DNA from 2 places in the Bacillus sp. BSL6 genome. Region 1 is predicted to be linked to the other one. Evidence: predicted binding sites of a transcription regulator. Region 1 holds the regulator's gene; the other holds the start of a gene.

Evidence for each region. Region 1 encodes Rex, which represses fermentation and respiration genes when NADH is low (regulators of the CRP and FNR family bind a similar motif). Its sites were predicted from a motif close to TTGTGAAATATTTCACAA; they were not measured.
Region 2: the regulator Rex is predicted to act here: its motif matches at 2,303-2,320, upstream of hcp (hydroxylamine reductase).

What each region holds. Positions count from the first base shown of each region.
Region 1 covers NZ_JAVGCW010000019.1:8,033-12,919, reverse strand. The annotation lists gene tsaD (tRNA (adenosine(37)-N6)-threonylcarbamoyltransferase complex transferase subunit TsaD) at 1-84, shown strand, start outside; gene RCJ96_RS27055 (ABC-F family ATP-binding cassette domain-containing protein) at 504-2,438, opposite strand; gene RCJ96_RS27050 (redox-sensing transcriptional repressor Rex) at 2,626-3,255, shown strand; gene RCJ96_RS27045 (YdiK family protein) at 3,285-3,476, opposite strand; gene RCJ96_RS27040 (CPBP family intramembrane glutamic endopeptidase) at 3,473-4,222, opposite strand; gene groES (co-chaperone GroES) at 4,624-4,887, shown strand, end outside.
Region 2 covers NZ_JAVGCW010000005.1:286,248-291,134, forward strand. The annotation lists gene RCJ96_RS18250 (DUF1048 domain-containing protein) at 1-134, opposite strand, end outside; gene RCJ96_RS18255 (PadR family transcriptional regulator) at 209-529, opposite strand; gene hcp (hydroxylamine reductase) at 953-2,239, opposite strand; gene RCJ96_RS18265 (hypothetical protein) at 2,482-3,534, shown strand; partial or broken gene bla (subclass B1 metallo-beta-lactamase) at 3,986-4,462, opposite strand; partial or broken gene RCJ96_RS18275 (DUF3784 domain-containing protein) at 4,452-4,544, shown strand; gene RCJ96_RS18280 (hypothetical protein) at 4,573-4,854, opposite strand.

The DNA of each region.
Region 1 (4,887 bases):
GCGGCAGGTACAATTGCATATGAACAAGGAAAACGTGCTACATTAGCTTTAAATGCAAATCCAGGATTAGATATCGAAGCATAGTTATGCACAAAATTAACCACAGCTTGTGGATAAAACCCATATTATCTGTTGATAATGTGGGTTTTGTTGTGTATATAAAATGTTGATAACTTTTTTATTGATTGTGGATAATGTGGAAAAGTTATTTAGATGTTTATTTTATAAAGGTGGATATGTGTATAAACTTGTGGATAAAATAGATGAAGTCTGACCTTTGAATCTATCCTTTTTCGGGAAATAAAAACGAAAAAGGTATCTCTAAAAAACATTTTGAAATATGCCCTTATTATAAGGGAGGCTAATATTGTCAAACCTTGTCGGCAAATCGATACCTCGTGTCGAATCGTTTATGCAATAGAGGTTGACCATGGCTAGAAGATAAGAAGGATGTCTCATCGTCAAAAATCCCGACTGATGAGACATCCTTCTTATTTATACTCTTATAAATGCAATTCTTCCCATTCTGCCATACAAGCATCAAGTTGTTCTTGTAGTGTTTGCTTTTTCGTTGTAATTTCACTAGCCTTTTCATAATCTGCATATATTTCTGGTAAGCAAAGTTGATCTTCTAACGTAGCAATTTCTTCTTCAAATTGTACAATATTTTGTTCTAGTTCTTCGATTTTTCGAGTACGTTGACGCTCCAACTTTTTGCGCTCTTTTTCTTCGAGATAATTTAATTTTTCTGGAGCTACAGTTTTTTGAACAGGTGCCTGATTTTCTTGCTGTTCTTGTTGTTCAAATTCAGCACGTTCAATCATCTCATTTTTCTTTTCAACGTAGTAATCGTAGTCCCCTAAATATTCCTGTGCACCTTCTGTTGATAACTCAACAACGGTCGTCGTTACACGATTAATAAAGTAGCGGTCATGAGATACAAAGAGAAGGGTACCAGGATAATCAATTAAAGCATTCTCCAAAATCTCTTTACTATTTAAATCAAGATGGTTTGTAGGCTCATCGAGAATTAATAAATTCGATTTTTGCATCATAAGTTTGGCAAGAGCTAAACGAGCTTTTTGTCCACCGCTAAGAGAAGATACTGGCTTTAATACATCATCTCCTGTGAATAAGAAGTTACCTAATATCGTGCGAATTTCTTTTTCAGGTTGCAGTGGATATTCATCCCATAGCTCATTTAAAACTCGCTTAGAAGATGTTAAATTAGCTTGTTCCTGATCATAATAACCAACAGAGACATTAGATCCGAAAGAAACCTCACCATGTAATAGTGGTAACTTATTCACAATGGATTTTAATAATGTGGATTTCCCAATTCCATTTGGACCAACTAAAGCAACACTATCTCCGCGAGTTAAGCGCATTGTTACATGTTCAATAATTGGATCCTTATCATAGCCGATAGTTGCGTCCTTTACTTGTAAAACATCATTTCCACTTTGTTTTTCAATATCGAAGTGGAAGGAAGCTGACTTAGAATCCCCTAATGGTCTTGTTAATAATTCCATACGGTCTAATTGTTTACGGCGGCTTTGCGCACGTTTTGTCGTAGATGCACGAGCTATATTTTTTTGAACGAAGTCCTCTAGCTTAGCAATCTCATCTTGTTGTTTTTCATAACGTTTCATTTCTTGCTCGTATAGTGCTGATTTTAAGTCTAAATATTTACTGTAGTTACCAACAAATCGTCTACTTTCTTTATTCGAAATTTCATATACTTGTGTAACAAGTTTATCTAAGAAATAACGGTCATGGGAAACGATTAGTATTGCCCCAGGATAACCTTGTAAATATTGTTCAAGCCATGTTAATGTTTCTATGTCTAAATGGTTTGTAGGCTCGTCCAAAATAAGTAAGTCTGGTTTTGTTAATAATAATTTACCGAGAGCTAATCGTGTTTTTTGTCCACCGCTTAATGTCGAAATCGTCGTCTGGTGCGTTTCAACTGGGAAGCCAAGACCACTTAAAATCGAACGGATATCTGCTTCGTACTGATAGCCACCTTGATCTTTATAATCTAATTGTAATTGGTCATAATCAGCTAATAATCTTTCATATGTAGCCTCGTTTGAAAAGTTTTCTTCTTTTCCCATCTCTTGCTCTAGCCTTCGAAGTTTTATCTCCATTTGCTGCAAGTGTGTAAAGACGGTTAGCATTTCATCCCAAATTGTTAAAGATGTTTCTAAACCGGTATTTTGAGCTAAATATCCAATTGAGACATCTTTCGGTTTTATAATTTCTCCACCATCATGAGATAGCTCACCCGCTATTATTTTTAATAATGTAGATTTTCCAGCGCCATTTCGTCCGACTAATGCGATACGATCTTTCGTTTGAACTTCTAATTTTATATTTGAAAGAATCGTTTCTGCACCGTATAATTTCGAAAGCGCGTTTACTTGTAATAAAATCAATGTTTTCACCTCAAATAATTTCTTAACTTTGCCATGTTTATATTTCTCAATCATACTAAAAATAGTGTATAGTTTAAAATACAGAGAGAATACTTCTTCTTTCTATTATACAAGGAATTTAATAAGTGCTAAACTTCTGTATTTGATTAAAGCATATGAATAAAGATAGGAAGAGAGGAGAGGTTATATGGAGCAGCAGAAAATTCCACAAGCCACTGCTAAGAGATTGCCTCTATACTATCGATTTATCCAAAACTTATCTTTGTCTGGTAAGCAACGTGTTTCATCAGCCGAATTAAGTGAAGCGGTAAAGGTTGATTCCGCAACGATTCGAAGAGATTTCTCATACTTTGGAGCATTAGGGAAAAAAGGATATGGATATAACGTAAATTATTTATTATCATTTTTCCGTGAAACACTCGACCAAGATGATATAACACGTGTAGCGCTTATTGGAGTAGGTAATTTAGGGACCGCTTTCTTACATTATAATTTCACGAAAAACAATAATACAAAAATTGAAATGGCGTTTGATATTAGTGAAGAGAAAGTTGGAACAGAAATCGGAGGCATTCCTGTATATCACTTAGATGAATTAGAAGAACGTTTATCATCTGATATACAAGTGGCAATATTAACAGTACCCGCTACAGTAGCACAATCTGTAGCTGATAGATTGGCAGAAACAAACGTGCATGGTATTTTGAATTTCACACCAGCACGATTAAATGTGTCAGACAATATAAGAATTCATCATATTGATTTAGCAGTAGAGTTACAAACATTAGTTTACTTTTTGAAGAATTATCCACAATAAAACGCAGAGGAAGCGACCTCTGCGTTTTATTATTGTTTTTTCTTTGTGAATTTAACTAAGATAAGGCGAAGTGCCAAATTAAAATCAATCGTTGCCATAACTGCAAATAGTATTGTCCATATATTCCAAATTGTATCTGTTACGTTCGTAATGGCGAAGCGTGTAAAGATACATCCTAGAAGGAAGTACAATGCAGCCATGAACAATGGTGAGTTTCTCATACTAAAAATCCTCCGATAAAGCCTTGCATTTTTTCAGCTTCTTTAATCATTTCTTGAATTTGTTCGTTACTCACTAAAACTTGAGCAATTGCAACTAATGTATTCATTGCAACATGCGCTGCGATTGGAACGATAATACGCTTCGTTTTTACATATAAGAAGGCGAATACGAGCCCCATAGCAGTGTATACCAATAAGTGAGTAAAATCAAAATGAATCGCCGCAAATACAAGGGAACTAATGATAGCGGCAATAAAGAAGTTAAACTTCTTATAAAGTGTACCAAATAAAATTTTTCTAAATACGATTTCTTCCAAAATAGGTCCTATTATAGAGATGACGATAAGGAACCAAGGTGTCGTTCTTGCGATATCCATAAGTCTCGCTGTATTTTCAGATCCAGGTTTAATACCTAATACATACATTTCAATCATACCAGCAATACTTTGCGAGAAAAATGCTAAGAAGAACCCGATAAAAATCCAACCAATCGTAGCTGGAACAGTAGAACGCTTTGTATCTAAATGTCTGTCGCGAATATCTGTTCTAAGTAACCAAAGTACGATACATAATGCAATAAAGAAGCTAATGATTGCCCAGTGACCAGTTATGAGTTGAAATTTCTCTTCCCTAGTGAATCCCCTGTTATCATAAAGCCCAGTTTTCAGGAGAAGTGGTAATCCAGCAATTGATGATAACTGCATTAAAATGTATGTAACGATAACCCACCAATATTGTTTTTTCAAATGGTTTAACCATCCTTTCTAACTCTAGTGTATGAGATAAGGTAGGATAACATGTAAATATGCTACCTACGATATAAACCTTACTTAAATTATGTTTTTTTTGTAAATCCTTATTTGAAATTATAATAGAAGACAGGAGAAAGTTGTGTGTGTAGCGAAAACAACTTAGGGTGTCCTTTCATATTGTAACATACGAGTAGTGGAAACAACGATTCATATAGTAAAGGTAGAAGAAGAGGAACTCTATATAGAAAAATTTATAGCGTAATTTGCGAAAAAATTATGATTTTTTTACTTGCAAAAGAAATTGAGATTATTTATTATTATAAGTGTGTTAGCACTCGGGTGACTTGAGTGCTAATAAATAAAATTTACATAACAAAATGAGGAGGTTATTGTTCATGCTAAAGCCATTAGGTGATCGCGTTGTAATTGAGCTTGTTCAAGCGGAAGAAAAAACAGCAAGTGGTATTGTATTACCAGACACAGCAAAAGAAAAACCACAAGAGGGTAAAGTTATTGCAGTAGGTACTGGTCGAGTGCTTGAAAATGGTGAGCGTGTTGCTTTAGAGGTAGCAGCAGGTGATCTTATCATCTTCTCAAAATATGCAGGTACTGAAGTGAAATATGAAGGTACAGACTACTTGATTTTACGTGAAAGTGAC
Region 2 (4,887 bases), on a different contig from region 1:
GCTGAGAAATTCCACATGTAGTTTTGAATTTTCTTAAATACAAATTGGTAGTCCTCTGGCAGAGCCTCAACTCGTGCCATCATCATTTTGTACTCTTTTTTATCACCAATTAACTTTTTGAACATTTCTAACATCTTATTTTCCTCCTTTTTATAAAGCAAAACAAGAAACTCTCCAAATATGAGCCAGAACATTTTATATTATGAAGCTAGTTGGACTTCAAGACGTTAATTTTTGACGATACAAAATCCCATTTTCTCCAAAATAATTCAAGCTCCTGACGACCAGCTTCATTTAATGAATAAAACTTACGAGGCGGCCCCATATCTGATGGTTTCTTTTCAATATTCACAAGCTTTTTCTTCTCTAATCGTACGAGGATGGTATAGACCGTTCCTTCCACCACTTCGGTAAACCCAAGATCATTCAGGTGGCGAGTAATCTCATAACCATACGTTTCACGGCGACTAATGATTTCCAGCACACACCCTTCCAGTGAACCTTTCAACATTTCAGTTAAATTTTCCATGTTCTGATCCTCCTTTACCCCCTATTCTGTCTGACTTATATTCAGTATTACAGAGTACTAAGGCGAATTTTTACTGAATAGCTTTTGAGTAAAACTACACTATTCAGTATTACTTATTACAACTACATTGTATGACTAAGTAGCGGTACATGTCAACTGATTTTCAAATTTCTTCTAAAATCCGCTATTACCTATTATTTAGTGAAAAGTTTTTTAAGAAACAACACTACTCAGTATCACCTATTACAACTACATTGTATGACTGAGTAGTTGTAAATGTCAACTCGATTTTTATATTTTTCTAAAATCAACTACTACCCACCCCGCTAAGAAAAGAAAATACCCCAAAACAATAATTCTATATTTTTGTTTTGGGGCGCTATAAGCTAGCTCTTCTTCTGAATAAGACCAATCATCCTCTTGTTACGATAACATCATATCCATATCTTCTGCTGCAGTTGTAATTAATTTCAAACCGAATGTTTCTTGTAATACATCGAGCACGCCAGCTGAAATAAATTCAGGTGCCTTTGGACCGATGCGAATATCTTGAATTCCAAGACTAAATAGCCCAAGCAAAATAGCAACCGCTTTTTGTTCAAACCAAGATAAGACAATGCTTACTGGCAATTCATTCACTTCGCATTGGAAAGCATCAGCTAAAGCAGCCGCTATTTTCACTGTAGAAATGGAATTATTACATTGTCCTAAGTCGATGTAGCGCGGAATCTCGGTACCAGGTACAACGCCGTAATCCACATCATTGAAGCGGAACTTTCCGCAAGAAGTCGTTAAAATCACTGTTTCAGGCGGAAGTGACGTTGCTAATTCATGATAATATTCCCCGCCTTTTCCTGGTGCATCACAACCTGCGATGACAAAGAAACGCTTAATCTTTCCTTCTTTTACTGCCTCAATAATTTCTGGAGCTAATGATAAGACTGTATTATGATGAAACCCTGTTACTAACTGTTCATCCGACTCCATATGTACTTCTGGAAGTTCTAGCGCTTTTTGAATCAATGGTGCAAAATTATCATTTTCAATTTTTTGTACACCCTCTAAGCCGGCAATATCATATGAAAAGAATCGATCAGAGTATGATCCTTTAATTGGCATAACACAGTTCGTTGTCGCTAATATGGCACCTGTAAATTTTTCAAAAAGGCGTCTTTGATCATACCATGCCTTACCGATGTTTCCTTTTAAATGTTTATATTTTTTCAGCTGCGGATATCCGTGTGCTGGTAACATTTCCGAATGCGTATAAATATTAATTTCTTTTCCTTCTGTTTGTTTTAATAATTCTTCTAACGCAAATAAATTATGGCCTGTAACTACAATAGCTTTACCTTCTACACGGTTTTGTGTAATTTGAACAGGCTCTGGGACACCAAAATGATTCGTATGTGCCTCATCTAGCAACTCCATTACCCGTAAAGCTGATTTCCCAACTTTCATAGCCATATCAACATGTTCTTGTTCATTAAAGTTAGAATTGGTTAATGTCATATACAATGCTTCTTGCGTTGTAGCATCTACAAAAGCATCCGTATACCCTAGCTGAGCAGCATGTGTGCGATAAGCTGCAATTCCTTTTAACCCAAACACAATCGTATCTTGTAAACTCGCAATCGTTTCATTCTTGCCACAAACACCCATTACTTTACATCCGCCTGTTGGGGTTTGCTCACATTGATAACAAAACATATCATCCCACCCTCTCCCAATCATTAATTACACCCTAAGCATAATATCCATTGAAAAAAAGTGATGTGATATCAATCACAATAATATATAAGAATTTGTGACAGTTCATATTGTTGACATAATATTTTTACTATATCCTGGCATTCATACTTGCACATGATTTATTTGCATCATATATCGGTGCACTTTTAAGGAATACAAATATCATATCCACCTAACATTTCACAAAATTTTCCTTACTGATGGTACAATTAAAGTTATGGAGGGATAATATGATGGTTTACTACGGAACACTGTTTCTTATACTCGGTATTGCAGTATTTCTGTTTATTATGGCTGGGTCACGAAAAATTAGAAATAAAAATCTTTCATTCGTATTGATCGCTTTAGGGATAAATATACTTGTAAGCCCAATGGCACTTTTTATAGGTGGGATGGCGACGGATTCTCCATATAGTACTGCACTTGATTTTTGGAAAGGATTTTTCTTTATTCAAGGAATACCTCTTTTCTTACTACTTATAGCTTTCGTTTGGTGGCTTATTCGCCCGCCAAAAGTAATAGCTCCAACGAGTATTGAAAAAGACCTTGAACAAAATAGTAAAAGCACTAAGAAAAAAAGAACACGAGGTCGTCCAATTACTGCCTTACGTATTGTAATTCCAATTATTTTAGTAGTAGGCTGTTTGTCTTACATTTTGTATTTACAGGACATTACACTTAAAAAAAGTCATTCTCCAAATAATAAAAATACGATTAAAGTAGTGAAAATAGATTCAGACTCTTCTCATGGTTCCTCTCCCGTCAGAATTAAATACGGCTTATGGGAACATTTTGACATAAGTATTGCAAATGAGGGAGAACGTCTCGATTCCTCAAACGTTTTCGTAGATTGGAAAAACGATTATGAAGCAACGATAACACTGCGAGGCAAAGAATCCGTACCTGAAGTTGTGGAATTTAATGTATCAAATAAATCTAATGGTCCTGTTTTTAAGAAGGTACAAAAAGTGGTCAGTTCCTTTACCTTTCAAAAAAGTGAATCTCCAAATTTAATAAATATTATCGAGCTTAGAGAAACAATAAAATCAAAAGGACCAAGTCCCAGTTCAACTGTAAGAATCTATTATGGGAAAAGAGGTAGCATTTTAGAAAAATATAAAGAGGTCACTCTTAAGGAAATGTATACGACAGATAACTTTAATATCAATTGGAGAAACGATGAACAAGTACAGGTAGAAGTATTAGAGGAAAATGTAGTAACAGCTACCATCGTGATTGATTTGTCAAAATGAATTTATTTTTCACATGTTATAACTGTGTTCTATCCGGCACACGAGAGATACATAGCATTTATAAATGAATAGATTTACAGACATGATGAACCGCCCCTTTCTTTACAATACATTTACATTACCTTAACATTGTTTACATTATTTATATGATATATTTATATAGAATCTACTTAATAAATTTCATGTACATTGTTATCTTTATAATCTCTGATTTAATTGGTAAGAGATTATGTTATATTTTTTATACCAGGGGTGAATGAGGATGACTGAAACTTTAAAAACACTTATTATGCTTGATGCTACTTACGTTGTTATCGCAATTATGACGGTACTGGTATTTGTATACTTGGAATTAAAATCTCAGTAACGTATGCGGACTTCGCATTTAAATATAGTTAGAAGAAAGCGAGGAGAAAATTATTTCTCCTCTCTTTTGTATTTCTACAATTTCTTATTTTAATAAATCTAATGTATGTAAAAGTAATCCCCTGTCCCCTACTTCTCCATGACCAGGTACTACCAAATTTATATTTCTATATCGCTTCAGCACATTCTCAATTGATGTGGACCATTCATTTACGTACGCATCCGCAACGTTTCCTAAATCTTTGGCATCTGCAGATTTTACTAAACAACCTCCAGCTAAAATGTTATATTGCGGTAACCACACGACGATATTATCTTCTGTATGTCCCTTCCCTGGATAAAATGTTTCTACTTTCATATTTCCAAACTTCAAATTCGTAATGGTTTGTAAGTCTCCAAGTGGTTCTTCATATCCATTTTTCTTTGCTAGTTCCGCAGTCAATGCTGTACTATGCGCTTTAATGCCTCTTTCTTTCAATGTTTTCATTCCACCAATTCGATCAGCGTGTGCATGTGTAATAATGACATCTGTTACGCGCTTCTTAAATTTCTTTTCTACTCCTAATGTCAAAATCTTAGTTCCTATCATTATAATTGGACACGTTATAATCGCTGCTTATGTAAACACACGTATGGTGCATTGAAAAAAGATCACCCACATGGATGATCTTTTTATAATTTATCAACATATTGCTTCGCTTCTAGTAAAGAAAAGCCAAAAGCTTCTCTTACTCTCTTAACTGCTGTAACTGTTTTTCCTTCTTCCATAAGCTGACGCAACTCTTTATTAATCTCAGGTTCTCTATCTATAATTTCCATTTCTTTCGTAATTAGCTGTAATCTATCTTCCATTCGCTTTAAACGCACATCCGTTTTCTTTTCAATTTTGTTTAACTTTTCAACGATATAAATAAACCCAAAGATCGCTATCGGTATGATCATCCAAAACTCCATGAATATCCCTCCTCATTAGCTTTCATTTGTTTT